DNA from 4 places in the Fusibacter sp. QWL-12 genome. Region 1 is predicted to be linked to each of the others. Evidence: a T-box and tRNA genes for the amino acid it is inferred to sense, from the RefSeq annotation. Region 1 holds a T-box; the other regions hold tRNA genes.

Region 1 (7,821 bases):
GAATGATGATTTGAAAGCGATAGAATTTGGTCAGGATTTGCTAAAGAAAAGTACGACGGATAGCAACCGTCTTGAAATCCTTTATAAATACCTTGTTAAGAATATGAGTTATGATTATGATAAAATCCCTTATCTGACACCGGATTATATTCCAAGTGTTGAAAAGACTTTTGAAGACTTAAAGGGCATCTGTTATGATTATTCAGCTTTATTTGCCTCTATCGAAAGAGAACAAGGGATTCCAACTAAGCTGGTTAAAGGCTATTCCAAGTATGTAGAAGGCTATCACGCTTGGAATGAAATACTGATTGATGGCAAATGGTATATTATAGACAATACCGTTGATAGTACTTGGAAAGGGAGCTCGTCAACTGTCGTTATGAAGAAAAATGAGAAGTACTATACGAAAGTATATGAATATTAATCGCTTTCATTAGGAGGTTGACATGGTTTATGTATTTTTCGCCGATGGTTTTGAGGAGATTGAAGCCCTAACCGTCGTAGATATATTGAGACGGGCAGATATTAGAACCCATATGATTGGTATCAATGCAAATCAGGTAACTGGTTCACATGGCATTACAGTTCAAATGGATGGCACATTAAAGGATATCTCCTCTTTAAACGATGCGTTGATGCTTGTTTTACCAGGTGGCATGCCAGGTGCGAAGCATTTGGCTGAAAGTGATGCTCTTAGGAATCTTTTGCAAGAAGCATATGAGACGGATATTCACATCGCAGCTATATGCGCGGCACCGACCGTTCTTGCTAAACATAATTTAATTAAGGGTAGAAAAGTTACTTGTTATCCTGGATTTGAGAGTCAACTTCATGATTTTGTTCACCTTGAGGATAAGGTTGTACAAGATGGTGAGTTGATCACTGGAAAAGGTCCGGGAGCGGCAATGGATTTTGCTCTCAAAATTGTTGAAACTCTAAAGGGTCACAAGGTGAGTGAACAGCTATCGAAAGCATTGATTCACAAATAAAGGATATTAGAATTTTAAAGAAAAAAATAAGAGCTATTACCATTTTATTTGGTAATAGCTCTTTTATTAAGCCACAATCTAGCTTGTGGTAAAATCTGAGGGTTCGATGCCCGAAGATTTTTTTGGGGATGCATTTTATTTACGCCAATAAATACTCTTTGCGCCGCGAACTTTAGTGCCCTTAGCGACGAGATCCTCTTCCTTAGTGCTTGTGCCTACAGAGATTACCAGTTCGTAATAATCATAGAGTTCACCAAGGGTTGTATTTGTCGGTGCATCAAGCTCTTTATAAGTTGCAGAAGCTGCACCGGCAAGTGCCCTCAGATATATTTCAGAGAGCTCTTGAGCGCGTGTTTCAGTAGTTCCCGCAGCTATGATGATTGCAACTCCAAGCGTGTCTTCTTGAGGAATGATGTCGGCTGCAATGACATCGTGATTTTTGAGTAGAGTGTTGGTTGCCGTTTCTTTCATGGCCTCCGTAATTTCAAATACGACTTCAGGTGCATCCGTCGACTCTCTAAAAATCGAATCGCCATTATCAAGTGAATCCTTACCTTCTAGATTGACGTTTAAATCCTCAAAAGGTGAAGTATAGCGAACCAATAAAACGATAAAAATAACGATGATTGCAAGTAGGATTATATGTGTTTTTGTTATTTTAAAGCCCTTTTTCTTAGCGATAGGCTGTGGTGCCAACTCTTCTATTTTTCTGTCCAGTCGATCCTTAATTGATGTAAAACGATCTAAAGTTCCAGATATTTCGTCAGCTTTGATCAGCTCGATGGCTTTTGTACATATAGCCTCAGCTTCTACATAGCGCTGTCTTTTTTCAAGAAGTCGTATGGCACTTTCGTATGTTTTAGAAATTTTTGGCGTATAGTTTTCAAATATCTCAAGATAGAGCTCAAGCGCTTTTTCTTCATTGATCATTTCCATCTTTTGTGCTTTTTGTGTTAGAGTAAAAAGTTCGTTCATTCTTTCAGACATAGCTCACCTCTTAAAATAGTTTCATAAGGTATATCGGTTTAATGAGTCAGAAAGTTAACAATTTCTTTAAATAAGCTTTGGGTTTTAAAGTTGACGCATTTAATCGGATATATTATAATTATTATGATTTCTTAGTAAAAAACTAGGATTTAAAGGAGAAACCATTTTGAAATTATCTACACGAGGCCGTTATGGTCTAAAGGCGATGTTTGATCTTGCACTAAACTATGGCGATGGTCCAATTTCACTAACTAGCATAGCTGAAAGACAAGCGATTTCAGTTAACTATCTAGAACAATTGATATCGCCTTTAAGAAAAGCTGGACTGGTTGAAAGCGTTAGAGGAGCTCAAGGCGGCTACATGCTTGCTAAAGGTCCAACCGAGATAACTGTTGGCGTTATTTTAACGACTTTGGAAGGTCCCTTAGCGCCTACGGATTGTGTTGTAATGGATACAGAAGAAGAGGTTTGTGATCACTCGAGGTATTGTGTCACAAAGGTCATTTATGAAAAGATTTATGAAAGCATTACAAGTGTCGTAAATTCAATTACTTTACAACATATGATAGACGACTATCAAACCAATCAGGAGAGTCTTATCATTAATAGCATTTGTGAATGCAAATAACGTTTTGGAGGGGTAAGAAGTGAGAAAAATTTACTTAGATTATTCAGCGACAACACCAGTTAAAGAGGAAGTTGTCCAAGAAATGCTTCCTTATTTTACCGAGACATTCGGCAATGCTTCAAGCATACACAGTTTTGGACAGGACGCTAAAAGAGCTTTAGAAAATGCACGTTCTCGCGTAGCTGCAACCATGGGTACAGCAGCGGATACGATTTATTTTACAGCTGGTGGTTCTGAATCCGATAACTGGGCATTAAAAGGGGTTATGCATGCGAACAAAGCAAAGGGTAACCATATTATTACGACTAAAATAGAGCATCACGCAATTCTTCATACATGTGAGGCACTTGAAAAAGAAGGCTTTGAAGTCACTTATTTGGATGTTGATGCCTATGGACAAATAGATTTAGAGGCACTTAAAGCAGCGATGAAACCGACGACAGTTCTGGTTTCAATCATGTTCATTAATAATGAAATTGGAACGATGCAAAAAATCGAAGAAATTTCAAAAATCGTTCATGAAGGTGGCGCAATTTTCCATACTGATGCCGTACAAGCTTATGGCAATGTCAAAATAGATGTAAATGCACTTGGGATTGACTTGATGAGCGTCTCTAGTCACAAAATTTATGGACCAAAGGGCGTGGGTGCACTTTACATTAAAAAAGGGATTCGCATTCACAACCTTATAGAAGGTGGCGCACAGGAAAGAAAACGTCGTGCAGGTACTGAAAATATAGCTGGTATCATGGGCTTTGCGAAAGCCGCAGAGCTAGCTGATCAAAATCTTGAAACGCACGTTGCTAAGCTGGTTGCGCTTAGAGAAAGATTGGTTAAAGGTATTTTAGAATCGGTTGATTATGTAAAATACAACGGTCATCCTACTGAACGTCACCCTGGCAATGTAAACGTTTGCTTTGAGTTTATTGAGGGAGAAGCGCTACTACTTAGTTTGAATGCAAAAGGGATTGGTGGTTCAAGCGGTTCAGCGTGTACGTCTGGTTCACTTGATCCTTCGCATGTGTTGCTTGCGATTGGGTTACCACATGAAATTGCACACGGGTCACTTCGTCTGACAATTGGCGATTTTACGTCAGAGGAAGATGTGGATTATACAATAGAAGCTTTAAAAGAGGTAGTTCAAAAATTAAGAATGATGTCCCCTTTATATGACAGGGTACAGGGAGGAAAGTAAGCATGTATACTGAGAAGGTAATGGATCATTTCATGAACCCAAGAAACGTTGGAGAAATTGAAAATGCTGATGGTGTTGGCGAAGTAGGCAATGTGAAATGTGGCGACATCATGCGCATCTATATAAAAGTTGAAAACGATCATATCAAAGATATAAAGTTTAAAACATTTGGTTGTGGTTCTGCTATAGCAGCTTCATCTATCGCAACAGAGCTTATTATGGGACTGAGCATTGAAGATGCTTTAAAGGTTACAAATAAGCAAGTTGTAGATGCTTTAGGTGGATTACCTCCAGTTAAAGTACATTGCTCTGTACTTGCTGAGCAAGCGCTTAAAGCTGCAATTTATGATTATGCACATAAAAATGGCAAGACTTATGCTGGACTTGAGGGCTTTGATCCACACGAAGAGCACGATCATGATCATGAAGTTGTCGATATCGAGTTTTAAAAAATATTTGTTCTTTAAAAATAAATGTGTTAAAATGTGATAAGAATAAATGACAGGCATAGACGAAGAGGAGTAGATTCAACGATAGAGAGCGTATGTGTGGTGGAAATGCGCAAGAATCGAAGCAGCTTCCGAGCCCATTTTCTGAACGGATAGTAGGAAAGTGCGTTTTGCAAACGTTATGATGCAGTTTAACCTTCAAAGTGATTGGGCGTTGCCCAATAAGTAGGGTGGTACCGCGATAAGTCGTCCCTACATTTTCTTTGGAGGTTTTTTTGTACGATAAATTGGGGAGGTCACATTATGAAAAAAATGGGTTTAAATGAAATTAGAAAAGCATTTTTAGAATTTTATGAATCAAAAGGTCACTATGTTACTTCAAGTTATTCGCTTGTACCGCATGGCGATAAGAGTTTGTTACTTGTAAATGCAGGTATGCAACCACTCAAAAATTATTTCACAGGTGTTGAAGTGCCACCGAATTCAACGATGGCAACTTGTCAAAAATGTATTCGAACTGGCGATATCGATAACGTAGGAAAAACAGCTAGACATGCAACTTTTTTTGAAATGTTAGGGAACTTTTCTTTTGGTGATTATTTTAAAGAAGGCTCAATTAAGTACGGTTGGGAGTTTATCACTGAAGTTTTAGAAATGCCTGTAGAAAAGCTTTGGCCATCTGTTTATTTAGAAGATGATGAAGCGTTTGCAATTTGGAGAGATGTCATCGGCATTCCAGAAGAAAAAATTACGCGCCTTGGTAAAGCGGATAACTTCTGGGAGATCGGAACAGGTCCATGTGGTCCTTGCTCAGAAATCTATTTCGATAGAGGCGAAGCGTATGGTTGTGGCGATCCTAATTGCCGTCCTGGCTGTGAGTGTGAAAGATTCCTTGAATTCTGGAATCACGTATTTACTCAATTCGATAGAGATGAAAATGGCAATTATAGTGAGCTTGAGAAAAAGAACATTGATACAGGAATGGGGCTAGAAAGAATCGCTTGTATCATGCAAGATGTGGATACTATTTTCGAAGTTGATACGATTAAGTTGATTAGAGATGCTGTTATTTCAAATTCAGGCGTTGTATATGGTAAAGATAGAGACAGAGATATCTCAGTTAGAATCGTTACAGATCACGTTAAAGCAGTTACGTTCATGGTTGGCGATGGCATTATGCCAAACAATGAAGGTCGTGGTTACGTTCTTAGAAGACTTTTAAGACGTGCTGCTCGTCACGCTAAGAAGTTAGGTATGACAGGTAATATCTTAACAATATTAGTAGATACAGTCATTGAAGCATATGGCGATAACTACAATAACTTAGTTGAAAGACAAGATTATATTAAACGTATCATTTCTATCGAGGAAGAACGTTTCCAAGCGACGATTGATCAAGGTTTAAATATTTTGAATGAGTACATCGAAGGCCTTAAGTCAAATAACTTAACGGTTCTAGACGGCGAACGTGCTTTTAAGCTCTATGATACGTATGGTTTCCCTATTGAGTTGACATTAGAAATTCTTGAAGAGCAAGGACTCAGTGTCAACGAGAAAGAGTTTGAAGTTCAAATGGAGAACCAAAAAGAAAGAGCTAGAAATGCTAGGGGAAATGGCGATGAACTCGGCTGGGCAAGCGATGCAGTTGCACAACTACCTAAAGATGTCGTGTCGAGCTTTATTGGCTATCAAAGCTTACAAGAGACTTGTAAAATTGTCGCTGTCGTAGGTGATGAAATCGTACCTGAAGCAATTGAAGGGATGGATGTAACGTTAGTACTTGATCAAACACCTTTCTATCCAGAAGGTGGCGGTCAGGTGGGGGATGTTGGCCATATTTTCAACGATCACTTCATGGCAGAGGTTCTAGAAACTAAAAAAAGCGTTGGTAGAATCATCAGCCATCAAGTTAGAATTTTAAAAGGTAGTGTTAAAACCAATGATACGGTTACAGCAAGTGTAAACGTACAAAAACGTATGGCAACAGCAAGAAATCACTCTGCAACCCATCTTTTGCATAAAGCACTTAGAACAGTTCTTGGAACTCACGTTGAGCAAGCTGGTTCTATGGTTAGCCCAGAGAGATTGAGATTTGACTTTTCTCATTTTGAAGCAATTTCACATGATGATTTGATGAAGATTGAAAAGCTTGTCAATGAACAAATCTTTAATTCTCTACCCGTTGTAACTGAAGAAATGTCGATTGACCGTGCTAGAGAAAAAGGCGCAATGGCGTTATTTGGTGAAAAATACGGAGAATCAGTTAGAGTCGTAACTATGGGTGATTATAGTATTGAGCTTTGTGGGGGTACACATCTTACTAACACTGCTGAAGTTGGTCTCTTTAAAATCGTCAGTGAAACTGGTGTTGCAGCTGGTGTAAGAAGAATTGAAGCGTTCACAGGTGAAAATGTTTACAAATTGCTTACAGATTTAGACAATAAGCTTCATCAAGTTTCTGATATTCTTAAAACAAGTATAGGTGAAGTTGGCCATAAGGCAGAACAACTACAAGTTGAGATTAAGTCGCTTCAACGAGAAAATGAAGCTTTAAAGAATAAATTAGCTAAAAATGCTTTATCTGATGTACTAAGCAGTATGAAAGAAATAAATGGCTACCAAGTTGTAACTGCAAAATTTGATGGCGTTGACATGAACACGCTTCGCAACATGGGTGATCAAGTTAAAAATCAGTTTGAGAACAGTGTCGTGGTACTTGCAAACGTAGCAGATGGAAAGGTTGAACTCCTTGCTATGGTTTCTGATGTAGCGGTTAAAAAAGGCGCTCATGCTGGCAATATCATTAGAGAAGTTGCAAAAATCGCTGGTGGCGGTGGTGGTGGTAAACCAAACATGGCACAAGCAGGTGGCAAAGACCCTGAAAAAGTTGAAGAAGCTCTTCAAAAAGTTTATGATTTATTAAGCTAAAAAGGGTATAATGACATCATAGGATAAATTACTTCGATTAGAAGGGGGACTCCGATGAAAAATACGATGAAATTTAGTGTAGAGGATTATCTTGAAAATGGTGAGCATAAAGACATTTTGCTTTATGTGTACAACGCACTTGATGAAAAAGGGTACAACCCTGTTAATCAATTGATTGGTTATCTGATCTCTGGTGACCCTACCTATATCACAACACACAACGATGCAAGAACTATGATTAAAAAAATCGAACGAGATGATATCCTCGAAGTTCTAATCAACTATTATATTGAGAACAACAAGAAATGATTTATAGCAAATTAGGGAAGTCAAATATTGAGGTATCAAAGATTTGCTTCGGAAGTTTAACAATGGGGCCGCTTCAACGCGATTTGAGCGCTAATGAAGGGGCCTCATTGATTGAATATGCCTATTCGAAAGGCATTAACTTTATAGACACTGCTGAGTTATATGAAACATACGCACATTTAAAAGAAGCTATTAAGAGAGTTGGAAGAGAAAAACTTGTGATCGCTAGCAAGTGTTATGCGTACTCTGAAGCAACAGCTGAGGAAAGCTTTGAAAAAGCACTCCGTGAGATGGGAACAGATTACGTAGATGTGTTTATGCTTCATGAACAAATGA
Region 2 (7,821 bases), 2.0 Mb from region 1:
TATAAAAGGCGAAGCCTTAACGAACCATTCGGAATTGTTTTCAAATGGTGCAAAAGCTTTGTCTGATGATGGTAGAACGACGATGAATCCTGAACATATGCGTAAAGCTTTTAAAGCTTCAAAAAAATTGAATATACCTGTAATGACACATTCAGAAGATCATGATTTAACTGAGAGCATGAAGGGGGAAATTTATCCACCAAGAGCTGAGTATGAAATCGTTTATAGAGATATTAAACTTTGTGAGGAAGTTGATGGTAAGCTTCATGTATCACATGTTAGTACAAAGGAAGCCGCTAAGGCAATTTACGAAGCAAGAATAAATCATATCGATGTAACTTGTGAAGTTGCACCCCATCATTTTGCATTAAGCAATAATAAAGTAGATATGACTTCGACTTTAGCAAAGGTTAACCCACCCATTCGATCTGAAGAAGATCGAAAAGCGATGATAGAAGCGATAAAGCTAGGGTGGGTGGACGCGATAGCAACCGATCATGCGCCGCATGAAGCTTCAAGTAAAGAGACTAATTATGAAAATGCAAGCTTTGGAATTAGCGGTATCGAGACTGCATTTGGCGTCACTTACCAAACACTTGTGATAGAAGAACATATACCTTTGATAAAAGTGTTAAGCTTGTTAACCTACCAACCCGCTCAAATCGGTAGATTAGAAAAAGAAGGTGCAATCGAAGTCGGTTACTTTGCAGACTTAGTCATTTTGGATTTGGAATCAAAATGGCAAGTGAAATCTGAGAATTTCATCTCAAAAGGTAAAAACACTCCCTTTGAAGGCATGCAGCTTCAAGGAGAAGTAGTGAGAACGCTCTATCGTGGAAGAACGGTTTATGAAAAAAAGCTAAGTTCATAAAATAGTAAGTTATAAAATGAGTATAGGAGGCAATATGTCATTAGCAAATCGTTTAAAAAACCGTATTATTGAATTAAAAAGTCCTATAGTAGTTGGTCTGGATCCAAATCTTGAGAAATTCCCAAAAGCATTTTTAGAAAATTTTATTCAAGATGGTACATTAACGGAAAAATCAGTAGGAGATTGTATCCTTTCATTTAACAAGCAAATTATTGATGCAATTAAAGATCTTGTACCTGCTGTGAAGCCCCAAATCGCATTTTACGAGCAATATGGTATTGAAGGACTAAAAGCATACAAAGCAACCTGTGATTATGCAAGTGAAAATGGGCTTATCGTAATAGGTGATGTAAAAAGAGGTGACATTGGTTCTACTTCAAGAGCGTACTCGAATGCCTATCTGGGGCAAACAACGTACAGTGAAGATCAGAAATCAGCCTTTTATTCAGATTACGTAACCGTTAATCCATACCTAGGAGAAGATTGTTTGAATGAATTCCTAAGTGATATAAAAACCTATGATAAAGGGATGTTCGTATTGGTTAAGACATCCAATCCTTCGTCAGCGCAATTACAAGATTTGGTTTGCATCGATGGGAAAACCATATATGAGAAAACGGCAGAGATGGTCAATGAAATTTCTGCTAAAGTAGTAGATTCGAATACGTATTCACCAATTGGTGCAGTTGTAGGTGCAACCTATCCAAGTGAGATGAAATTGTTACGTGAAAAGATGCCGAACATTTACTTTTTGGTACCGGGATATGGTGCACAAGGCGGTGGTGCTAAGGATGTTGTAGATGCCTTCAACAAGGATGGTCTAGGTGCAATCGTGAATTCTTCAAGAGGCATTCTCTATGCCTATGAAAAATCAACATTGACTTTTGATCAAGCGGCACGAGAAGCGACGATAGAAATGAGAGAAGCAATCAACTCAGCTTTAGAGGCAGAGGGAAAAAAATACTGGTAGGGAGAAGCAAATGGCATTTAATGGAACTGTAAAAATTCTTAACACAGAGCAACATGATCATGAAAATTTCAGTTTATCAGTTACTATACCTGAAACGATAAAGCCGGGGCAATTCTTTAACTTTCTAGCGACAGATTCTGGAATGCCATTGTTACGTCGACCGATATCTGTAAGTGGCATCGAGGATAATGTAATCACATTTACCATTAAAGTTGTTGGAAAAGGCACTCAATATCTCGCAAATTTAAAGACAGGAGATGAAGTCGCGTTAACTGGACCTTTAGGTAATGGCTTCGATTTAACAACAACTAAAAAACGTGCCTTGTTAATCGGTGGTGGCATCGGCGTTGCACCAATTAAGGGATTAGGTGAAGCACTTAGATCAATGGATATTATAGTAGATTCAGTGATTGGCTTTAGAGAAAATCCAATTTTAGAGGCAGCCTTTTTACAATTCTCAACACAACTGACGGTGGTATCTGAGAAAAACGATACCTATAAAAAAGGTTATGTAACACAATACCTTGAACAGATCTTAGATGAAAATGAATATGACGAAATCTATGCCTGTGGACCTAAAGTGATGCTAAAAGCAGTAACCGATATGCTTAATAGCAGGGGAAAACGTGCTCAGCTTCTAATGGAAGAGAAGATGGCATGTGGCATAGGTGCTTGTTTGGTATGCACTTGCAAACTGAAAGACGGTGAATTTGGTTCCAAAATGGTTAGAATGTGTAAAGAAGGGCCGATGTTTTACTCAGATGAGGTGATTTTCGATGAATAATTTGGATTTAAAAGTAGACTTAAATGGATTGATATTAGACAATCCAGTAACTGTAGCTTCAGGGACTTTTGGATTTGGAAGAGAATTCGAACCTTATCTTGATTTAAATGAAATTGGAGCAATCTCTGTTAAAGGATTGACCATGGAGCCGAGACAAGGAAATGAAGGGGTTAGAATTGTAGAAACACCTATGGGTATGATCAATAGTGTCGGACTACAAAATCCAGGCGTCCATCATTTTATTGAGCATGAAATTCCATATTTGAGGCAGTTTAATACAAAAATCATTGCGAACATCAATGGGAACACAACTCAGGAATATGTGAGAATGGCTGAAATATTGAATTCAGAAGATGTGGATTCAATAGAACTAAACATTTCATGTCCGAACGTAAAAAATGGTGGTTTAGCATTTGGAACCAACCCAAAGGTAGTAGAAGAAGTCGTCAAGGCAGTTAGGAATGCAACTGACAAGCATTTGATTGTCAAATTGACACCAAATGTAACCGATATTAAGGAAATTGCAAAAATTGTAGAAGCAAATGGTGCCAATTGTATATCTTTGATCAATACAGTTACCGGTATGGCAATCGATATCTATCAAAGAAAACCGATACTTAAGAGAAAGAGTGGCGGATTATCGGGGCCAGCAGTAAAACCGATTGCGATAAAGCTCGTTCACGACGTTTATCAAGCTGTGAACATTCCCATCTTAGGAATGGGTGGGATAATGACAGGTGAGGACGCAGTAGAATTTATGTTGGCAGGAGCAGATGCAATTGCAATTGGTACAGGCAATTTTGTAAATCCGACTGCTGCTATAGAGGTAAAAAAGGGAATTGAAAAGTATCTTGAATATATGAAAATTAATAGTGTCTCTAAGTTAAAAGGCTATTTAAATAATGTAGAGTAATTAGAATGTTTAAATATTGCGCAATAATGTATTAAATCGTTTAAGTTGCTACTAAATAAAATCTTCGGACATCGAGTCAGCATATTTTACCACAATCAAAATTGTGGCTATATAAAATCCCCCTTGTGAAGTGTTTCTCACAAGGGGGATTATTACTTGCAATTTAACTAGGTTCTTTTACAGCGAATAAATCGGTTATGACCATTTGTTTAGTTTCCTTTGGGTTAAACTTATGCCATTTGAAAATAGAATTTAAAATGTAACCACCCCCAAAGGCATTCAATAATGTACCGACACCATAGGAACCACCTAGTAGTATACCAATTACTACTATTGTAACCTCAATAATTGGTCGCATAATTGAAACGCTCAAACCGGTTATCTTAACTAAGCCGACGAGTAAACCATCACGTGGACCAGCACCAAGTTCACAACTTAAGTAATAATAAACCCCATAATTAAATAAAAACGTACCGACTAATAAATATATTATTCGAGTTGGCATTGTGTAGCTGTGTGGGATTATGTTTAATTGATCAATCAAGTCCACAAAATAGCCAATAAAATACATATTCAGAATAGTGCCGACACCTGGATAGAGTTTAATAAAAAGAGAGATGATGATAATAACCAATCCAGTTAATTGAGATACAGCTCCAAATTTAATTCCTGTGATTTCAGAAACACCTTGATGAAATGTTCCCCAGGGGTTTAAACCCATATCTGCATATAAGGTAAGTGTGATACCAATCGCAATAATTAAAAAACCAAACATCAATTTAGGGAGTCTGATTAGTGTCTTTATTAAGGCTTCTTTTTGCATAAGACCTCCTGAGTCTGTTGTTTCGATACCCTAATTATACAATAACATAGTTGATTTAAAATCTAAAGCAAAGATTATAATGATGAAAAAATCAACATATAGTAGAAGAAAAAAATTGCACTACTATTTTGAATAAACTGAATATATTTTCTTTTATTTTGGGTGTTGACTTCAAAAATGGAATTTGGTATTATAAACAAGCACTAGACAGTGCGCCTTCAAAATCACATAAAAAGATGTAAAAAGCATGTAAATAAAATGTGAAAAAAACTTGAAAAAGATATTGACAACGAAAACGAACGATGATATCATAATAAAGTCGCCGCAAGACATTGCGGACGTGAAGGTTAACAAATAGGACCTTGAAAATTGAATAGCGCAAATGAAAAAAACCAAAAGAATTGAAAAATTCTCGTCAACCTTTTGAGGCTCTAGTAGCAACAAAAGAAGTGATAAAAAAACGGAAACGCTTCGCAAGAAATTGAGAAGCAAAAAGCAAGTTAGCTCGTTTTGAGATAACAGGCAAAACTTAAAATTAATTTTAAGAGTTTGATCCTGGCTCAGGATGAACGCTGGCGGCGTGCCTAACACATGCAAGTCGAGCGTGATTAAGTGGAGTGGAGACTTCGGTCAAAGTGAAACTTATGAAAGCGGCGGACGGGTGAGTAACGCGTGGGCAACCTGCCTCATACAAAGGGATAGCCACTGGAAACGGTGATTAATACCTTATAAGTCGGTAGCATCGCATGATGTAGCCGACAAAGATTTATCGGTATGAGATGGGCCCGCGTCTGATTAGCTAGTTGGTAAGGTAACGGCTTACCAAGGCGACGATCAGTAGCCGACCTGAGAGGGTGATCGGCCACACTGGAACTGAGACACGGTCCAGACTCCTACGGGAGGCAGCAGTGGGGAATATTGCACAATGGGCGCAAGCCTGATGCAGCAACGCCGCGTGAGTGATGAAGGCCTTCGGGTTGTAAAACTCTGTCCTATGGGAAGAAACAAATGACGGTACCATAGGAGGAAGCCCCGGCTAACTACGTGCCAGCAGCCGCGGTAATACGTAGGGGGCAAGCGTTATCCGGAATCACTGGGCGTAAAGGGTGCGTAGGCGGCTTATCAAGCCAGGGGTGAAAGGCATTGGCTCAACCAATGTAAGCCTTTGGAACTGATAGGCTTGAGTGCAGGAGAGGTAAGTGGAATTCCTAGTGTAGAGGTGAAATTCGTAGATATTAGGAGGAACACCAGTGGCGAAGGCGACTTACTGGACTGTAACTGACGCTGAGGCACGAAAGCGTGGGTAGCGAACAGGATTAGATACCCTGGTAGTCCACGCCGTAAACGATGAATACTAGGTGTCGGGCGTCAAAACTCGGTGCCGCAGCAAACGCATTAAGTATTCCGCCTGGGGAGTACGCACGCAAGTGTGAAACTCAAAGGAATTGACGGGGACCCGCACAAGCAGCGGAGCATGTGGTTTAATTCGAAGCAACGCGAAGAACCTTACCAGGTCTTGACATCCCTCTGAAGTAGCCTTAGCCGGCTATGTCTTTCGGGACAGAGGAGACAGGTGGTGCATGGTTGTCGTCAGCTCGTGTCGTGAGATGTTGGGTTAAGTCCCGCAACGAGCGCAACCCTTATGTTTAGTTGTCATCAGGTAATGCTGGACCCTCTAGACAGACTGCCGTGGATAACACGGAGGAAGGTGGGGATGACGTCAAATCATCATGCCCCTTATGATCTGGGCTACACACGTGCTACAATGGTCGGTACAACGGGCAGCGAAGTCGTAAGATGGAGCGAATCCTAAAAAGCCGATCCCAGTTCGGATTGTGGGCTGAAACTCGCCCACATGAAGTTGGAGTTGCTAGTAATCGCGAATCAGAATGTCGCGGTGAATGCGTTCCCGGGTCTTGTACACACCGCCCGTCACACCATGGAAGTTGGGGGCGCCCGAAGCCAGTGGCCTAACCGCAAGGAGGGAGCTGTCGAAGGTGAAACCAATGACTGGGGTGAAGTCGTAACAAGGTAGCCGTATCGGAAGGTGCGGCTGGATCACCTCCTTTCTAAGGAGAAATAGACATTTGCGCTGTTCAATTTTGAGGGTCTTAGAGATAAGATGCTTAATTGAATAAAAAGTTACCACCCAATTTTCGAACAAGTCGGAAAAGGAAGCTTAAGAACGAGAAAAACGCTTGAACTTATGCCCTCCTAGAAATCCAAAGGATTTCCCACGTCGGGTTCGATAAATTACGGAGTAATTTATCTCATGGGGGTTTAGCTCAGCTGGGAGAGCACCTGCCTTGCACGCAGGGGGTCAAGAGTTCGAATCTCTTAATCTCCACCATGACAAGTAGTTGATACTTGTGAAAAAACCATGTACCTTGAAAACTGCATATAGAGAAGACATTAAAAAGTGTAGATTTAGATGAGAGTCTAAATCGAAAGAAGTAAAAAACCCGATATTAGTAAAATAATATCAAATGGTCAAGATAATAAGAGCATAGGGCGGATGCCTTGGCACTAGGAGCCGAAGAAGGACGTGGTAAGCTGCGAAAAGCTACGGGGAGCTGCAAGCAAGTGTAGATCCGTAGATATCCGAATGGGGCAACCCGGCTGGAGTAATGTCCAGTCATCCATAACTGAATTCATAGGTTATAGGAAGGGAACTCAGGGAACTGAAACATCTAAGTACCTGAAGGAAGAGAAAACAAAAGTGATTTCCTAAGTAGTGGCGAGCGAACGGGAAATAGCCCAAACCTAAGTCTTCGGACGAAGGGGTGTGGACAGTCGATAAAGTGAAAATGTATCTTAGCAGAACTGCTTGGGAAAGCAGGCCGAAGAGTGTGAGAGCCACGTAAGCGAAAAGAGAAGTATAGCGAGACTGATCCGGAGTACCACGGAGCACGTGAAACTTTGTGGGAAGCAGGCAGGACCATCTGCCAAGGCTAAATACTACCTAGTGACCGATAGTGAATAGTACCGTGAGGGAAAGGTGAAAAGAACCCCGAGAGGGGAGTGAAAAGAACCTGAAACCCTATGTTTACAAGCAATGGAAGTTCGTTAAAGAACGACCATGTACTTTTTGTAGAACGGGCCAACGAGTTACGTTATGCAGCAAGGTTAAGTGCTTCAGGCACGGAGCCGCAGCGAAAGCGAGTCTGAAAAGGGCGAATGAGTTGTATGGCGTAGACCCGAAACCGGGTGACCTATCCATGTGCAGGGTGAAGCGAGGGTAAAACCTCTTGGAGGCCCGAACCCATATCTGTTGAAAAAGGTTGGGATGACATGTGGATAGCGGAGAAATTCCAATCGAACCCGGAGATAGCTGGTTCTCCTCGAAATAGCTTTAGGGCTAGCCTTGAGGTAAAGAGATACGGGGGTAGAGCACTGAATGTCCTAGGGGCTTTCACCGGCTACCGAAGACTATCAAACTCCGAATACCGATATCTTATAC
Region 3 (7,821 bases), 1.4 Mb from region 1:
GCATCTTACTTAAAGTTAGGTTTCACATTCCCATTGCCTATGGATAAAATCAGAGCATTTGCAAATGAAGTAGAAGTGCTTTATGTAGTTGAAGAGCTAGAGCCATTTATTGAAGATCAAATGAAAGTGGCTGGAATTCCATGTATCGGTAAAGAGAAGATTCCAAGAATTGGCGAGTTAAATCCTGATATCGTTGCAAAGGCTTTATTAGGCATTGAGAGAGAGACGGTTCAACCCAGTCCAGAGCAAATCGTTGGTAGACCGCCTACACTATGTGCAGGCTGCCCTCATAGAGGTTTCTTCTTTGCGCTTAGCAAGAAAAAGAATGTCGTTATAACAGGCGATATCGGTTGCTATACTTTAGGTTCAGCAGAACCACTTAATGCAACAGATTCGGTTATTTGTATGGGTGCATCTATTTCCATGGGACATGGTGCTTCAAAAGCATTTAGCTTTAATAATGTAGATAAAAAAGTGGTATCAGTTATTGGAGATTCAACTTTCTTCCATACAGGGATCAACTCTTTAATTCATGTTGCTTATAATAAAGGCAATACAGTAAGTGTAATCCTTGATAATAGAATCACAGGTATGACTGGACATCAAGAGAATCCAGGAACAGGCTTCACATTACAAGGTGATCCTGCTAATATTATCGATATTCCACAACTCGTTAAGTCAATCGGTATCGAACATGTAATTACAGTAAATCCACTTAAACTTAAAGAAGTTGACGCTGCTCTTGAGGAAGCATTTGCTTACGAAGGACCGTCTGTAATTATCACTAGATGGCCATGCGTTCTTAAAAACTTCTCTGAAGCAGATATTAAGGAATTTGATTTAAGCAAAAAACAATGCCATGTAATTGAAGATCAATGTAAAGGCTGTAGAGTATGTACAAAAACAGGTTGTCCAGCAATCAGTTTTGATAACAAAACTAAAAAAGCTAAGATTGATAAGTACATGTGTGTCGGATGTGAAGTTTGTTTACAAGCATGTCCATTTAAAGCTATTGAAAGGGTCGGTGAATAATCATGTCTGAGATTAAGAATATTCTATTATGTGGTGTTGGTGGTCAAGGTATTATCCTTGCATCAAAAATCCTCGCTACTGGCCTAATTAAAGCAGGTTATGATGTTAAAATGAGTGAAGTTCACGGTATGGCTCAAAGAGGTGGTAGCGTAACAACTCAAGTTAGATATGGTGAAAAAGTTTATTCTCCAATTATTGGAAAAGGACAAGCAGATGTTTTAGTTTCATTTGAAACTATGGAAACACCAAGATGGATTGATTACGTTAAACCAGATGGTAAAGTTGTAATTAATGCCTATCAGATTCCGTCTGCAACCATTTTGTCAGGTGCTGCAGAGTATCCAGAGGGTGTTATTGAGGATCTATCTTCTAAAGTTAATACGACGGTGTTTAAAGCTGCAGAATTAGCTGAAGAACTTGGAAATATCAAAACAATGAATGTGATCATCGTTGGCGCGCTTGTTAAGGCGATGGGGCTCGAGTCGGCAATTGATTGGACAGAGATTATTAAAGAGAACGTAAAAGAGAAGTTTATTGATATCAATATCAAAGCTTTTGAAATTGGTATAAACCAAGTGAACTAGTAGCGATTTATAAATCGTATTATCATAGTAAGAATTACGCCACTGTTATAGTGGCGTTTTCTTTTATAGATAAGTATAGTTTTCTGAATAGTTTTTCTTTTACATTTTAGCTTGACTCAAAAAATAAATGGTGTTATTATAACTAAGCACCTGTCGAGAACACAAAAATGTTTAAGACGAGTGAGTAAAGCGTAATATATAAACATTGAGATTTATGTTAAATCGATGTTAAAAACTTTATGAAAAACTCTAAGAAAGATATTGACAACGAAAACGAACGGTGATATCATAAGAGAGTCGCCGCAAGACATTGCGGACACAAAGGGTAATAAATAGGACCTTGAAAATTGAATAGCGCAAATGAAAAAAACCAAAAAGAATTGAAAAATTCTCGTCAACCTTTTGAGGCTCTAGTAGCAACAAAAGAAGTGATAAAAAACGGAAACGCTTCGCAAGAAATTGAGAAGCAAAAAGCAAGTTAGCTCGTTTTGAGATAACAGGCAAAACTTAAAATTAATTTTAAGAGTTTGATCCTGGCTCAGGATGAACGCTGGCGGCGTGCCTAACACATGCAAGTCGAGCGTGATTAAGTGGAGTGGAGACTTCGGTCAAAGCGAAACTTATGAAAGCGGCGGACGGGTGAGTAACGCGTGGGCAACCTGCCTCATACAAAGGGATAGCCACTGGAAACGGTGATTAATACCTTATAAGTCGGTAGCATCGCATGATGTAGCCGACAAAGATTTATCGGTATGAGATGGGCCCGCGTCTGATTAGCTAGTTGGTAAGGTAACGGCTTACCAAGGCGACGATCAGTAGCCGACCTGAGAGGGTGATCGGCCACACTGGAACTGAGACACGGTCCAGACTCCTACGGGAGGCAGCAGTGGGGAATATTGCACAATGGGCGCAAGCCTGATGCAGCAACGCCGCGTGAGTGATGAAGGCCTTCGGGTTGTAAAACTCTGTCCTATGGGAAGAAACAAATGACGGTACCATAGGAGGAAGCCCCGGCTAACTACGTGCCAGCAGCCGCGGTAATACGTAGGGGGCAAGCGTTATCCGGAATCACTGGGCGTAAAGGGTGCGTAGGCGGCTTATCAAGCCAGGGGTGAAAGGCATTGGCTCAACCAATGTAAGCCTTTGGAACTGATAGGCTTGAGTGCAGGAGAGGTAAGTGGAATTCCTAGTGTAGAGGTGAAATTCGTAGATATTAGGAGGAACACCAGTGGCGAAGGCGACTTACTGGACTGTAACTGACGCTGAGGCACGAAAGCGTGGGTAGCGAACAGGATTAGATACCCTGGTAGTCCACGCCGTAAACGATGAATACTAGGTGTCGGGCGTCAAAACTCGGTGCCGCAGCAAACGCATTAAGTATTCCGCCTGGGGAGTACGCACGCAAGTGTGAAACTCAAAGGAATTGACGGGGACCCGCACAAGCAGCGGAGCATGTGGTTTAATTCGAAGCAACGCGAAGAACCTTACCAGGTCTTGACATCCCTCTGAAGTAGCCTTAGCCGGCTATGTCTTTCGGGACAGAGGAGACAGGTGGTGCATGGTTGTCGTCAGCTCGTGTCGTGAGATGTTGGGTTAAGTCCCGCAACGAGCGCAACCCTTATGTTTAGTTGTCATCAGGTAATGCTGGACCCTCTAGACAGACTGCCGTGGATAACACGGAGGAAGGTGGGGATGACGTCAAATCATCATGCCCCTTATGATCTGGGCTACACACGTGCTACAATGGTCGGTACAACGGGCAGCGAAGTCGTAAGATGGAGCGAATCCTAAAAAGCCGATCCCAGTTCGGATTGTGGGCTGAAACTCGCCCACATGAAGTTGGAGTTGCTAGTAATCGCGAATCAGAATGTCGCGGTGAATGCGTTCCCGGGTCTTGTACACACCGCCCGTCACACCATGGAAGTTGGGGGCGCCCGAAGCCAGTGGCCTAACCGCAAGGAGGGAGCTGTCGAAGGTGAAACCAATGACTGGGGTGAAGTCGTAACAAGGTAGCCGTATCGGAAGGTGCGGCTGGATCACCTCCTTTCTAAGGAGAAATAGACATTTGCGCTGTTCAATTTTGAGGGTCTTAGAGATAAGATGCTTAATTGAATAAAAAGTTACCACCCAATTTTCGAACAAGTCGGAAAAGGAAGCTTAAGAACGAGAAAAACGCTTGAACTTATGCCCTCCTAGAAATCCAAAGGATTTCCCACGTCGGGTTCGATAAATTACGGAGTAATTTATCTCATGGGGGTTTAGCTCAGCTGGGAGAGCACCTGCCTTGCACGCAGGGGGTCAAGAGTTCGAATCTCTTAATCTCCACCATGACAAGTAGTTGATACTTGTGAAAAAACCATGTACCTTGAAAACTGCATATAGAGAAGACATTAAAAAGTGTAGATTTAGATGAGAGTCTAAATCGAAAGAAGTAAAAAACCCGATATTAGTAAAATAATATCAAATGGTCAAGATAATAAGAGCATAGGGCGGATGCCTTGGCACTAGGAGCCGAAGAAGGACGTGGTAAGCTGCGAAAAGCTACGGGGAGCTGCAAGCAAGTGTAGATCCGTAGATATCCGAATGGGGCAACCCGGCTGGAGTAATGTCCAGTCATCCATAACTGAATTCATAGGTTATAGGAAGGGAACTCAGGGAACTGAAACATCTAAGTACCTGAAGGAAGAGAAAACAAAAGTGATTTCCTAAGTAGTGGCGAGCGAACGGGAAATAGCCCAAACCTAAGTCTTCGGACGAAGGGGTGTGGACAGTCGATAAAGTGAAAATGTATCTTAGCAGAACTGCTTGGGAAAGCAGGCCGAAGAGTGTGAGAGCCACGTAAGCGAAAAGAGAAGTATAGCGAGACTGATCCGGAGTACCACGGAGCACGTGAAACTTTGTGGGAAGCAGGCAGGACCATCTGCCAAGGCTAAATACTACCTAGTGACCGATAGTGAATAGTACCGTGAGGGAAAGGTGAAAAGAACCCCGAGAGGGGAGTGAAAAGAACCTGAAACCCTATGTTTACAAGCAATGGAAGTTCGTTAAAGAACGACCATGTACTTTTTGTAGAACGGGCCAACGAGTTACGTTATGCAGCAAGGTTAAGTGCTTCAGGCACGGAGCCGCAGCGAAAGCGAGTCTGAAAAGGGCGAATGAGTTGTATGGCGTAGACCCGAAACCGGGTGACCTATCCATGTGCAGGGTGAAGCGAGGGTAAAACCTCTTGGAGGCCCGAACCCATATCTGTTGAAAAAGGTTGGGATGACATGTGGATAGCGGAGAAATTCCAATCGAACCCGGAGATAGCTGGTTCTCCTCGAAATAGCTTTAGGGCTAGCCTTGAGGTAAAGAGATACGGGGGTAGAGCACTGAATGTCCTAGGGGCTTTCACCGGCTACCGAAGACTATCAAACTCCGAATACCGATATCTTATACTCAGGAGTCAGACTATGTGTGATAAGATTCATAGTCAAAAGGGAAACAGCCCAGACCATCAGCTAAGGTCCCAAAATGTAAGTTAAGTGGAAAAGGATGTGGGATTGCCCAGACAACTAGGATGTTGGCTTAGAAGCAGCCATACATTTAAAGAGTGCGTAATAGCTCACTAGTCGAGTGATCCTGCGCCGAAGATTACCGGGGCTCAAACTTACTACCGAAGCTATGGAATTAGAGTAATCTAATTGGTAGAGGAGCATTGTATACGGGGTGAAGCACGATCGTAAGGACGTGTGGACTGTATAGAAGAGAGAATGTTGGCATGAGTAACGAGAGACGGGTGAGAATCCCGTCCGCCGAAAACCTAAGGTTTCCTGAGGAAGGTTCGTCCGCTCAGGGTAAGTCAGGACCTAAGCCGAGGACGAAAGTCGTAGGCGATGGACAACAGGTAAAGATTCCTGTACCACCGAGAACCGTTTGAGAGAGGGAATGACACAGGAGGTTATGCTAAGCGCACGATTGGTTGAGTGCGTCCAAGCAGCGAGTCTGAGAGGTAGGCAAATCCGCCTCTTGTAAAGGGTGAGCTGTGATGGGGAGTGAAAATAGTAGCGAAGTAGCAGATATCACACTGTCGAGAAAAGTTTCTATCGAGGGAGCAGGTGCCTGTACCGTAAACCGACACAGGTAGGAGAGTAGAGAATACTAAGGCGAGCGAGAAAACTATTGTTAAGGAACTCGGCAAAATGACCCCGTAACTTCGGGAGAAGGGGTGCCATCACAGGTTCAGAGCTAGTGGTGGCCGCAGAGGATAGGTCCAAGCGACTGTTTACCAAAAACACAGGTCTCTGCTAAATCGAAAGATGATGTATAGGGGCTGACGCCTGCCCGGTGCTGGAAGGTTAAGGGGAAGTGTTAGAGCAATCGAAGCATAGAACCGAAGCCCCAGTAAACGGCGGCCGTAACTATAACGGTCCTAAGGTAGCGAAATTCCTTGTCGGGTAAGTTCCGACCCGCACGAAAGGCGTAACGATTTGGACGCTGTCTCAACAATAGACTCGGTGAAATTGTAGTACCGGTAAAGATGCCGGTTACCCGCAGCTAGACGGAAAGACCCCGTGGAGCTTTACTGTAGCTTGGCACTGGATAATGGTATATCATGTACAGGATAGGTGGGAGACTTAGAAGTTAGGACGCCAGTCTTAATGGAGTCACCGTTGGGATACCACTCTTGATATAACGTTATTCTAACTGTAATCAGTTACCCTGATTCAGGACAATGTCAGGTGGGCAGTTTGACTGGGGCGGTCGCCTCCTAAAGAGTAACGGAGGCGCCTAAAGGTTCCCTCAGCGCGGTTGGAAATCGCGCGAAGAGTGTAAAGGCAAAAGGGAGCTTGACTGCGAGAGAGACATTTCGAGCAGGTACGAAAGTAGAGCTTAGTGATCCGGTGGCACCGCATGGAAGGGCCATCGCTCAACGGATAAAAGCTACCCCGGGGATAACAGGCTTATCTCCCCCAAGAGTCCACATCGACGGGGAGGTTTGGCACCTCGATGTCGGCTCGTCTCATCCTGGGGCTGAAGTAGGTCCCAAGGGTTGGGCTGTTCGCCCATTAAAGAGGCACGCGAGCTGGGTTCAGAACGTCGTGAGACAGTTCGGTCCCTATCTGCTGTGGGCGTAGGAAATTTGAGAGGAGCTGTCCTTAGTACGAGAGGACCGGGATGGACAAACCTCTGGTGGATCAGTTGTCTTGCCAAAGGCACAGCTGAGTAGCTAAGTTTGGACGGGATAAGCGCTGAAGGCATCTAAGCGCGAAGCCCCCCTTAAGATGAGATTTCCCATCCAGAAATGGAGTAAGACCCCATGAAGATAATGTGGTAATAGGCCTGAGGTGTAAGTGCAGTAATGCATTCAGCTGACAGGTACTAATAGGTCGAGGTCTTGACCAAATTTTTACTAAAACTTTTAATGAATGATCTGTATGTAGTTTTTAGGGTATATGCCTTAAACTGTTGAAACCATCATTTTATGATGTTTTAATAGAAAGCCTAGTCTATTTACTTCGTAAACAGACCTACGGCAAATTTCACTACGTGAAATTTTATCTAGTGACGATGGCGGAGGGGCAACACCTGTTCCCATACCGAACACAGAAGTAAAGTCCTCCAGCGTCGATGGTACTTAGCGGGCAGCTGCTTGGGAGAGTAGAACGTTGCTAGTTAGAAATTCTCATACTATATGAAAATTTCAAAAGTGCTGATATTTGTTACTTGTGCCTTCACGCAAATTGTATTTGCGACGTCGGCTAATCTTAACAAGTTAAGCTTATTCCAAGGTAGCTCAATGGTGGAGCACTCGGCTGTTAACCGATAGGCTGAGGGTTCGAATCCCTCCCTTGGAGCCATTTATTTATCGGTTGGTATTTTACCAAAGTATTTAGGCCCCTTGGTCAAGCGGTCAAGACACCGCCCTTTCACGGCGGTAACAGGGGTTCGATTCCCCTAGGGGTCACCATTTGGAAGTTTAGCTCAGCTGGGAGAGCATCTGCCTTACAAGCAGAGGGTCATAGGTTCGATCCCTATAACTTCCACCATTTTAATACGCGGGTATGGCGGAATTGGCAGACGCGCTAGACTTAGGATCTAGTGACTGGTTCGTGGGGGTTCAAGTCCCTCTACCCGCACCAATTTGCGGAAGTGGCTCAGTGGTAGAGCATCGCCTTGCCAAGGCGAGGGTCGCGAGTTCGAATCTCGTCTTCCGCTCCACTTG
Region 4 (7,821 bases), 110 kb from region 1:
ATCAATAAAAGATCTAGAGAAAAAGCTGAGACAACTCGTTTAAATCTCAAGAAGACATTAAGTTCAAAGATTGATGTAACTAACAGAGTTAAAAAATTCGTTGATTGTAGAACCAAAGACACAAATAGGAGAGAAGTCTATATTTTAGAAGGTGATTCTGCTCTTGGTTCGTGTAAATTAGCGAGAGATAGTGAATTTCAAGCACTTATGCCAATTAGAGGGAAAATTTTAAATTGTCTTAAAGCGGACTACGAAAAGATTTTTCAATCGGAAATTATCATAGATCTTATCAAAGTGTTAGGATGTGGCGTTGAAATCAAAACACGTCATAACAAAGATTTAGATACATTTAACTATGACAATCTGAAATGGGATAAAGTCATTATTTGTACCGATGCAGACGTAGACGGTTATCATATCAGAACGCATGTCCTTACAATGATTTATAGACTCATCCCAACGCTTATCGATCGTGGTAATGTCTATATAGCTGAATCTCCTTTGTTTGAAATTTCGCATGAAGGAAAAACCTTCTTTGCCTATAATGAAAAGGAAAAAAACGATTATCTTAAGAAATTAGGCAATAAAAAATATACGATTCAAAGGTCAAAAGGTCTTGGAGAGAATGATCCCGACATGATGTGGCAAACCACCATGTGTCCTGATTCTAGAAGACTCATAAGAGTGACACCAAGTGAAATGGAACATACACAAAGAATGTTCGAAATTCTTCTTGGAGATGATTTGGATGGTAGAAAAGAATTTATTGAACAAAATGGTGAACAGTATTTAGAAATGCTAGACTTAAGCTAATCTCATGAGGTGTTAAATGGAACAGAAAAAATATACAGATCAAATTATAACAGAAACAATAGAAAAGAATTTTATGCCCTATGCGATGAGTGTTATTGTCTCGAGAGCCATACCAGAAATTGACGGATTCAAACCTTCACATAGAAAAATTCTATATACCATGTATAAAATGAGGCTATTAAAAGGACCTAAAACTAAGTCTGCTAATGTCGTAGGTCAAACCATGAAACTTAATCCTCACGGGGATCAAGCCATTTATGCTACTTTGGTTAGACTTGCCAAAGGCAATGAAGCACTATTACTACCTTACATTGATTCAAAAGGTAACTTTGGTAAGATCACATCAAGAGATATGAAGTTTGCAGCACCTCGTTATACAGAGGTTAAACTCGAAGAAGTCTGCGAGGAAATCTTCAAGGACATTGATAAAAATACCGTAGATTTCGTAGATAACTATGATGGTACAATGAAGGAGCCAACTTTATTACCGACAACATTTCCTAATATCCTTGCGAATCCAAACAAAGGAATTGCAGTAGGTATGGCGAGTAATTTCCCGAGCTTTAACTTGACTGAACTTTGCGATGCGACCATTGCATTTATTAAAAATCCTGGAGTAGATCTTTTAGACATCATGCCGGCGCCTGATTTTTCAACTGGTGGTAGAATTATTTACAACCGAGAAGATATGCAAAAGATTTACGATGCAGGTGTTGGTTCGTTTAAAGTTAGAGGTAGAATACATTATAACAAGCAAGAAAATATGCTTGAAATTACAGAAATTCCATATACGACTACTGTTGAACAAATCATCGAAAAAATTGTTGATATGATTAAACAAGGTAGAATCAAGGAAATTAACGATATCAGAGACGAAACAGATCTTAAAGGTTTGAAAATTGCGATTGACTTAAAACGCGGCACAGATGCTGACAAATTAATTCCTAAATTATTTAAGTTTACAACCTTAGAAGATAGTTTTCCTTGTAACTTCAATTTACTTATCGGTGGAAAGCCTATGGTCTTAGGCGTTAAAAGCATTCTAACGGAATGGTTACTTTACAGAAGAAACTGTATTTCTAGAAGTGCATTGTACGATATTGATAAGATATCTGAGAAGCTACATTTGTTATACGGTTTAAAGAGTGTCCTATTAGATATTGATATGGCAATCAAAATCATTAGAGAAACAGAGCAAGAAAAACTGGTCGTACCCAATTTGATGGACGCATTTAAAATTGATGAAATACAGTCGAATTTTGTTGCCGATATAAGATTGAGAAATATTAATAAAGAGTATATCCTTGATCGAATCTCTGAAATATCTAATTTAGAAGCTGAAATAGAAAGATTAAGAGACTTAATTAGTAACGAAAAGAAAATCGATAAACTCATCATTAAGGATCTTCAAACTGTATCTAAAAAATATGGGTCTCCTCGAAAAACTGAGTTGGTAACTGAAGAGGAAATTGTAAGACATATTCCTGAAGAGCACATAGAAGATTATAACCTTAAAGTGTTTTTTACTGCGCATAACTATTTAAAGAAAGTCTCTTTGGTATCTTTACGTTCAAGTGGAGAGCATAAAATGAAGGAAGAAGATGAAATACTACAAGAACTTGATGGATCGAATAAAGACGAAATCATCTTTTTTACAAATCAATTTAATGCATATAAAATGAAACTTCATGAGATAGATGATCATCGAGTAAGTAGTTTGGGTGTATATCTTCCTAATATTTTGGAAATGGATCCTGAAGAGGAAGTCGTTTATTGCGTTGTGACAAATGATTTTAGTGGATTTATGATCTTTGGATTTGAGAATGGAAAGGTTGCAAGAGTACCTCTTGAAGCTTATAAAACAAAGACAAATCGAAAAAAACTGGTTAAAGCGTATTCTGATGAAGCAAAACTGGCAAAAATGTTATATTTATCTGAGGAATCGGATTTAACAGCTATTAGAGAATCAAGCAAAGAAATAAGAGCAATTGTATTTAACACCTCACTTGTTACAGAGAAGGTAACCAAAAATACAAAAGGCATTCAAGTCATGAGATTGAAAAAAGGCAGTACAATGTCTGCCCTATTTAAGACAGAACATCATCCATTTGAGAATATTGATCGATTTAGAATATCAGATATTCCTAAATCGGGTGAAGAAATTGATCCACTAGAGAAAATAACTATTAATAAATGGATTAAAGGATAACTAAAGGGGTATACCATTAATCGTAGGTTTGTATATGGAGGTCAAAATGACAAATTGCAAATTATGTAATAATAGTGAGTCTAGAAAAAAAGCATTCAGTGTATTTGTTATTGCTGCACTTGTTGTTTTAATTTTAAAGGTAACCTATGAGTTGAAATACTTGGATTTGATATCAGGTATATTAAAAGTTGAAACCAATAAAAAAACTACAATTCATAAAGTATCAATGAAAGGGCTTTTCTTTATTGGCTTAGTTGGAAGTGATGCTGTATATACTGAAACCATGAACAAAATGGGATGGCACTTTGTTTCTGTTTATGGTAGAGGTATGATTTTCGAAAAAGATGGCTATGAAATTCTCATTAGTAAAAGAACTTACTTTAATAGATATGTAACCTATGAGGTGACTACACGCGAAATTTTTGATTTGATTTAATCATAAATTTAAAGACCTCTGTTATATCTAACAGAGGTCTTTTTTCTATTTTATAAGTTCACACACCTCATTGATCTTGAAAAACTTTGTGGTTATAGTCAATCTCGTTAATATAGATGCTGCTGTTTTCATCTGTCGTATTGATGAAGTTCATCATCATATATAGGAAGGAAATAATTAGAAAGCAGATTTTAAATAACACTGTGGAAATGTCTGAAAATTACGAATTGACTTTCTTTAAAATCCAGTAAAAATTATGTGAAAAAGGTATTGACTCTATCATAACTAGATGTTAATATAAACAAGTCGCTTCACCAAGTAACTTTTGAAGCTGGCAAAACAAAAGAAAATAGCAAATAAAAATTTAAAGTTTCTCTTGACATTAAAAACTAAGTTTGCTATAATCAAATAGCTGTCACCGTTGTAAACACTAACTTTTAAAAGTTATAACTTTACAACTAAGCAGATAAATAGGACCTTGAAAATTGAATAGCGCAAATGAAAAAAACCAAAAAGAATTGAAAAATTCTCGTCAACCTTTTGAGGCTCTAGTAGCAGCAAAAGAAGTGATAAAAAACGGAAACGCTTCTTGGGAAATTGAGAAGCAAAAAAGCAAGTTAGCTCGTTTTGAGATAACAGGCAAAACTTAAAATTAATTTTAAGAGTTTGATCCTGGCTCAGGATGAACGCTGGCGGCGTGCCTAACACATGCAAGTCGAGCGTGATTAAGTGGAGTGGAGACTTCGGTCAAAGCGAAGCTTATGAAAGCGGCGGACGGGTGAGTAACGCGTGGGCAACCTGCCTCATACAAAGGGATAGCCACTGGAAACGGTGATTAATACCTTATAAGTCGGTAGCATCGCATGATGTAGCCGACAAAGATTTATCGGTATGAGATGGGCCCGCGTCTGATTAGCTAGTTGGTAAGGTAACGGCTTACCAAGGCGACGATCAGTAGCCGACCTGAGAGGGTGATCGGCCACACTGGAACTGAGACACGGTCCAGACTCCTACGGGAGGCAGCAGTGGGGAATATTGCACAATGGGCGCAAGCCTGATGCAGCAACGCCGCGTGAGTGATGAAGGCCTTCGGGTTGTAAAACTCTGTCCTATGGGAAGAAACAAATGACGGTACCATAGGAGGAAGCCCCGGCTAACTACGTGCCAGCAGCCGCGGTAATACGTAGGGGGCAAGCGTTATCCGGAATCACTGGGCGTAAAGGGTGCGTAGGCGGCTTATCAAGCCAGGGGTGAAAGGCATTGGCTCAACCAATGTAAGCCTTTGGAACTGATAGGCTTGAGTGCAGGAGAGGTAAGTGGAATTCCTAGTGTAGAGGTGAAATTCGTAGATATTAGGAGGAACACCAGTGGCGAAGGCGACTTACTGGACTGTAACTGACGCTGAGGCACGAAAGCGTGGGTAGCGAACAGGATTAGATACCCTGGTAGTCCACGCCGTAAACGATGAATACTAGGTGTCGGGCGTCAAAACTCGGTGCCGCAGCAAACGCATTAAGTATTCCGCCTGGGGAGTACGCACGCAAGTGTGAAACTCAAAGGAATTGACGGGGACCCGCACAAGCAGCGGAGCATGTGGTTTAATTCGAAGCAACGCGAAGAACCTTACCAGGTCTTGACATCCCTCTGAAGTAGCCTTAGCCGGCTATGTCTTTCGGGACAGAGGAGACAGGTGGTGCATGGTTGTCGTCAGCTCGTGTCGTGAGATGTTGGGTTAAGTCCCGCAACGAGCGCAACCCTTATGTTTAGTTGTCATCAGGTAATGCTGGACCCTCTAGACAGACTGCCGTGGATAACACGGAGGAAGGTGGGGATGACGTCAAATCATCATGCCCCTTATGATCTGGGCTACACACGTGCTACAATGGTCGGTACAACGGGCAGCGAAGTCGTAAGATGGAGCGAATCCTAAAAAGCCGATCCCAGTTCGGATTGTGGGCTGAAACTCGCCCACATGAAGTTGGAGTTGCTAGTAATCGCGAATCAGAATGTCGCGGTGAATGCGTTCCCGGGTCTTGTACACACCGCCCGTCACACCATGGAAGTTGGGGGCGCCCGAAGCCAGTGGCCTAACCGCAAGGAGGGAGCTGTCGAAGGTGAAACCAATGACTGGGGTGAAGTCGTAACAAGGTAGCCGTATCGGAAGGTGCGGCTGGATCACCTCCTTTCTAAGGAGAAATAGACATTTGCGCTGTTCAATTTTGAGGGTCTTAGAGATAAGATGCTTAATTGAATAAAAAACATTAAAAGATGATTTTTTCGGAACGAACATCGAGACAATAGTCTCCTCGAATCGCAAGCGATTCGTACGTTCGACTGAGAAATCTTCGATTTCTCATGGGGGTTTAGCTCAGCTGGGAGAGCACCTGCCTTGCACGCAGGGGGTCAAGAGTTCGAATCTCTTAATCTCCACCATGACAAGTAGTTGATACTTGTGAAAAAACCATGTACCTTGAAAACTGCATATAGAGAAGACATTAAAAAGTGTAGATTTAGATGAGAGTCTAAATCGAAAGAAGTAAAAAACCCGATATTAGTAAAATAATATCAAATGGTCAAGATAATAAGAGCATAGGGCGGATGCCTTGGCACTAGGAGCCGAAGAAGGACGTGGTAAGCTGCGAAAAGCTACGGGGAGCTGCAAGCAAGTGTAGATCCGTAGATATCCGAATGGGGCAACCCGGCTGGAGTAATGTCCAGTCATCCATAACTGAATTCATAGGTTATAGGAAGGGAACTCAGGGAACTGAAACATCTAAGTACCTGAAGGAAGAGAAAACAAAAGTGATTTCCTAAGTAGTGGCGAGCGAACGGGAAATAGCCCAAACCTAAGTCTTCGGACGAAGGGGTGTGGACAGTCGATAAAGTGAAAATGTATCTTAGCAGAACTGCTTGGGAAAGCAGGCCGAAGAGTGTGAGAGCCACGTAAGCGAAAAGAGAAGTATAGCGAGACTGATCCGGAGTACCACGGAGCACGTGAAACTTTGTGGGAAGCAGGCAGGACCATCTGCCAAGGCTAAATACTACCTAGTGACCGATAGTGAATAGTACCGTGAGGGAAAGGTGAAAAGAACCCCGAGAGGGGAGTGAAAAGAACCTGAAACCCTATGTTTACAAGCAATGGAAGTTCGTTAAAGAACGACCATGTACTTTTTGTAGAACGGGCCAACGAGTTACGTTATGCAGCAAGGTTAAGTGCTTCAGGCACGGAGCCGCAGCGAAAGCGAGTCTGAAAAGGGCGAATGAGTTGTATGGCGTAGACCCGAAACCGGGTGACCTATCCATGTGCAGGGTGAAGCGAGGGTAAAACCTCTTGGAGGCCCGAACCCATATCTGTTGAAAAAGGTTGGGATGACATGTGGATAGCGGAGAAATTCCAATCGAACCCGGAGATAGCTGGTTCTCCTCGAAATAGCTTTAGGGCTAGCCTTGAGGTAAAGAGATACGGGGGTAGAGCACTGAATGTCCTAGGGGCTTTCACCGGCTACCGAAGACTATCAAACTCCGAATACCGATATCTTATACTCAGGAGTCAGACTATGTGTGATAAGATTCATAGTCAAAAGGGAAACAGCCCAGACCATCAGCTAAGGTCCCAAAATGTAAGTTAAGTGGAAAAGGATGTGGGATTGCCCAGACAACTAGGATGTTGGCTTAGAAGCAGCCATACATTTAAAGAGTGCGTAATAGCTCACTAGTCGAGTGATCCTGCGCCGAAGATTACCGGGGCTCAAACTTACTACCGAAGCTATGGAATTAGAGTAATCTAATTGGTAGAGGAGCATTGTATACGGGGTGAAGCACGATCGTAAGGACGTGTGGACTGTATAGAAGAGAGAATGTTGGCATGAGTAACGAGAGACGGGTGAGAATCCCGTCCGCCGAAAACCTAAGGTTTCCTGAGGAAGGTTCGTCCGCTCAGGGTAAGTCAGGACCTAAGCCGAGGACGAAAGTCGTAGGCGATGGACAACAGGTAAAGATTCCTGTACCACCGAGAACCGTTTGAGAGAGGGAATGACACAGGAGGTTATGCTAAGCGCACGATTGGTTGAGTGCGTCCAAGCAGCGAGTCTGAGAGGTAGGCAAATCCGCCTCTTGTAAGGGTGAGCTGTGATGGGGAGTGAAAATAGTAGCGAAGTAGCAGATATCACACTGTCGAGAAAAGTTTCTATCGAGGGAGCAGGTGCCTGTACCGTAAACCGACACAGGTAGGAGAGTAGAGAATACTAAGGCGAGCGAGAAAACTATTGTTAAGGAACTCGGCAAAATGACCCCGTAACTTCGGGAGAAGGGGTGCCATCACAGGTTCAGAGCTAGTGGTGGCCGCAGAGGATAGGTCCAAGCG

The links. A T-box is a leader RNA that pairs with one kind of tRNA and senses whether it is charged. The one in region 1 lies ahead of alaS (alanine--tRNA ligase), so its partner is inferred to be a tRNA-Ala.
Region 2: it encodes a tRNA-Ala, which carries the amino acid that the T-box ahead of alaS (alanine--tRNA ligase) is inferred to sense. The anticodon was not compared.
Region 3: it encodes a tRNA-Ala, which carries the amino acid that the T-box ahead of alaS (alanine--tRNA ligase) is inferred to sense. The anticodon was not compared.
Region 4: it encodes a tRNA-Ala, which carries the amino acid that the T-box ahead of alaS (alanine--tRNA ligase) is inferred to sense. The anticodon was not compared.

The regions. Positions count from the first base shown of each region.
Region 1 covers NZ_CM178745.1:356,620-364,440, reverse strand. Annotated here, with positions in the region: gene AC4PID_RS02180 (transglutaminase-like domain-containing protein) at 1-424, shown strand, start outside; gene AC4PID_RS02175 (DJ-1 family glyoxalase III) at 447-989, shown strand; gene AC4PID_RS02170 (hypothetical protein) at 1,125-1,976, opposite strand; gene AC4PID_RS02165 (RrF2 family transcriptional regulator) at 2,143-2,604, shown strand; gene nifS (cysteine desulfurase NifS) at 2,624-3,799, shown strand; gene nifU (Fe-S cluster assembly scaffold protein NifU) at 3,802-4,248, shown strand; T-box leader at 4,299-4,505, shown strand; gene alaS (alanine--tRNA ligase) at 4,552-7,176, shown strand; gene AC4PID_RS02145 (IreB family regulatory phosphoprotein) at 7,231-7,485, shown strand; gene AC4PID_RS02140 (aldo/keto reductase) at 7,482-7,821, shown strand, end outside.
Region 2 covers NZ_CM178745.1:2,315,660-2,323,480, forward strand. Annotated here, with positions in the region: gene AC4PID_RS11235 (dihydroorotase) at 1-871, shown strand, start outside; gene pyrF (orotidine-5'-phosphate decarboxylase) at 906-1,841, shown strand; gene AC4PID_RS11245 (dihydroorotate dehydrogenase electron transfer subunit) at 1,852-2,625, shown strand; gene AC4PID_RS11250 (dihydroorotate dehydrogenase) at 2,618-3,538, shown strand; gene AC4PID_RS11255 (YczE/YyaS/YitT family protein) at 3,702-4,361, opposite strand; rRNA gene AC4PID_RS11260 (16S ribosomal RNA) at 4,899-6,430, shown strand; tRNA gene AC4PID_RS11265 (tRNA-Ala) at 6,636-6,711, shown strand; rRNA gene AC4PID_RS11270 (23S ribosomal RNA) at 6,850-7,821, shown strand, end outside.
Region 3 covers NZ_CM178745.1:2,848,037-2,855,857, forward strand. Annotated here, with positions in the region: gene iorA (indolepyruvate ferredoxin oxidoreductase subunit alpha) at 1-1,032, shown strand, start outside; gene AC4PID_RS13620 (indolepyruvate oxidoreductase subunit beta) at 1,035-1,616, shown strand; gene AC4PID_RS13625 (hypothetical protein) at 1,964-2,098, shown strand; rRNA gene AC4PID_RS13630 (16S ribosomal RNA) at 2,132-3,663, shown strand; tRNA gene AC4PID_RS13635 (tRNA-Ala) at 3,869-3,944, shown strand; rRNA gene AC4PID_RS13640 (23S ribosomal RNA) at 4,083-7,001, shown strand; rRNA gene rrf (5S ribosomal RNA) at 7,157-7,273, shown strand; tRNA gene AC4PID_RS13650 (tRNA-Asn) at 7,382-7,456, shown strand; tRNA gene AC4PID_RS13655 (tRNA-Glu) at 7,492-7,566, shown strand; tRNA gene AC4PID_RS13660 (tRNA-Val) at 7,570-7,645, shown strand; tRNA gene AC4PID_RS13665 (tRNA-Leu) at 7,655-7,738, shown strand; tRNA gene AC4PID_RS13670 (tRNA-Gly) at 7,743-7,817, shown strand; tRNA gene AC4PID_RS13675 (tRNA-Gly) at 7,821-7,821, shown strand, end outside.
Region 4 covers NZ_CM178745.1:463,212-471,032, reverse strand. Annotated here, with positions in the region: gene AC4PID_RS02790 (DNA gyrase/topoisomerase IV subunit B) at 1-813, shown strand, start outside; gene AC4PID_RS02785 (DNA gyrase subunit A) at 830-3,022, shown strand; gene AC4PID_RS02780 (hypothetical protein) at 3,069-3,458, shown strand; gene AC4PID_RS02775 (hypothetical protein) at 3,944-4,108, shown strand; rRNA gene AC4PID_RS02770 (16S ribosomal RNA) at 4,113-5,644, shown strand; tRNA gene AC4PID_RS02765 (tRNA-Ala) at 5,816-5,891, shown strand; rRNA gene AC4PID_RS02760 (23S ribosomal RNA) at 6,030-7,821, shown strand, end outside.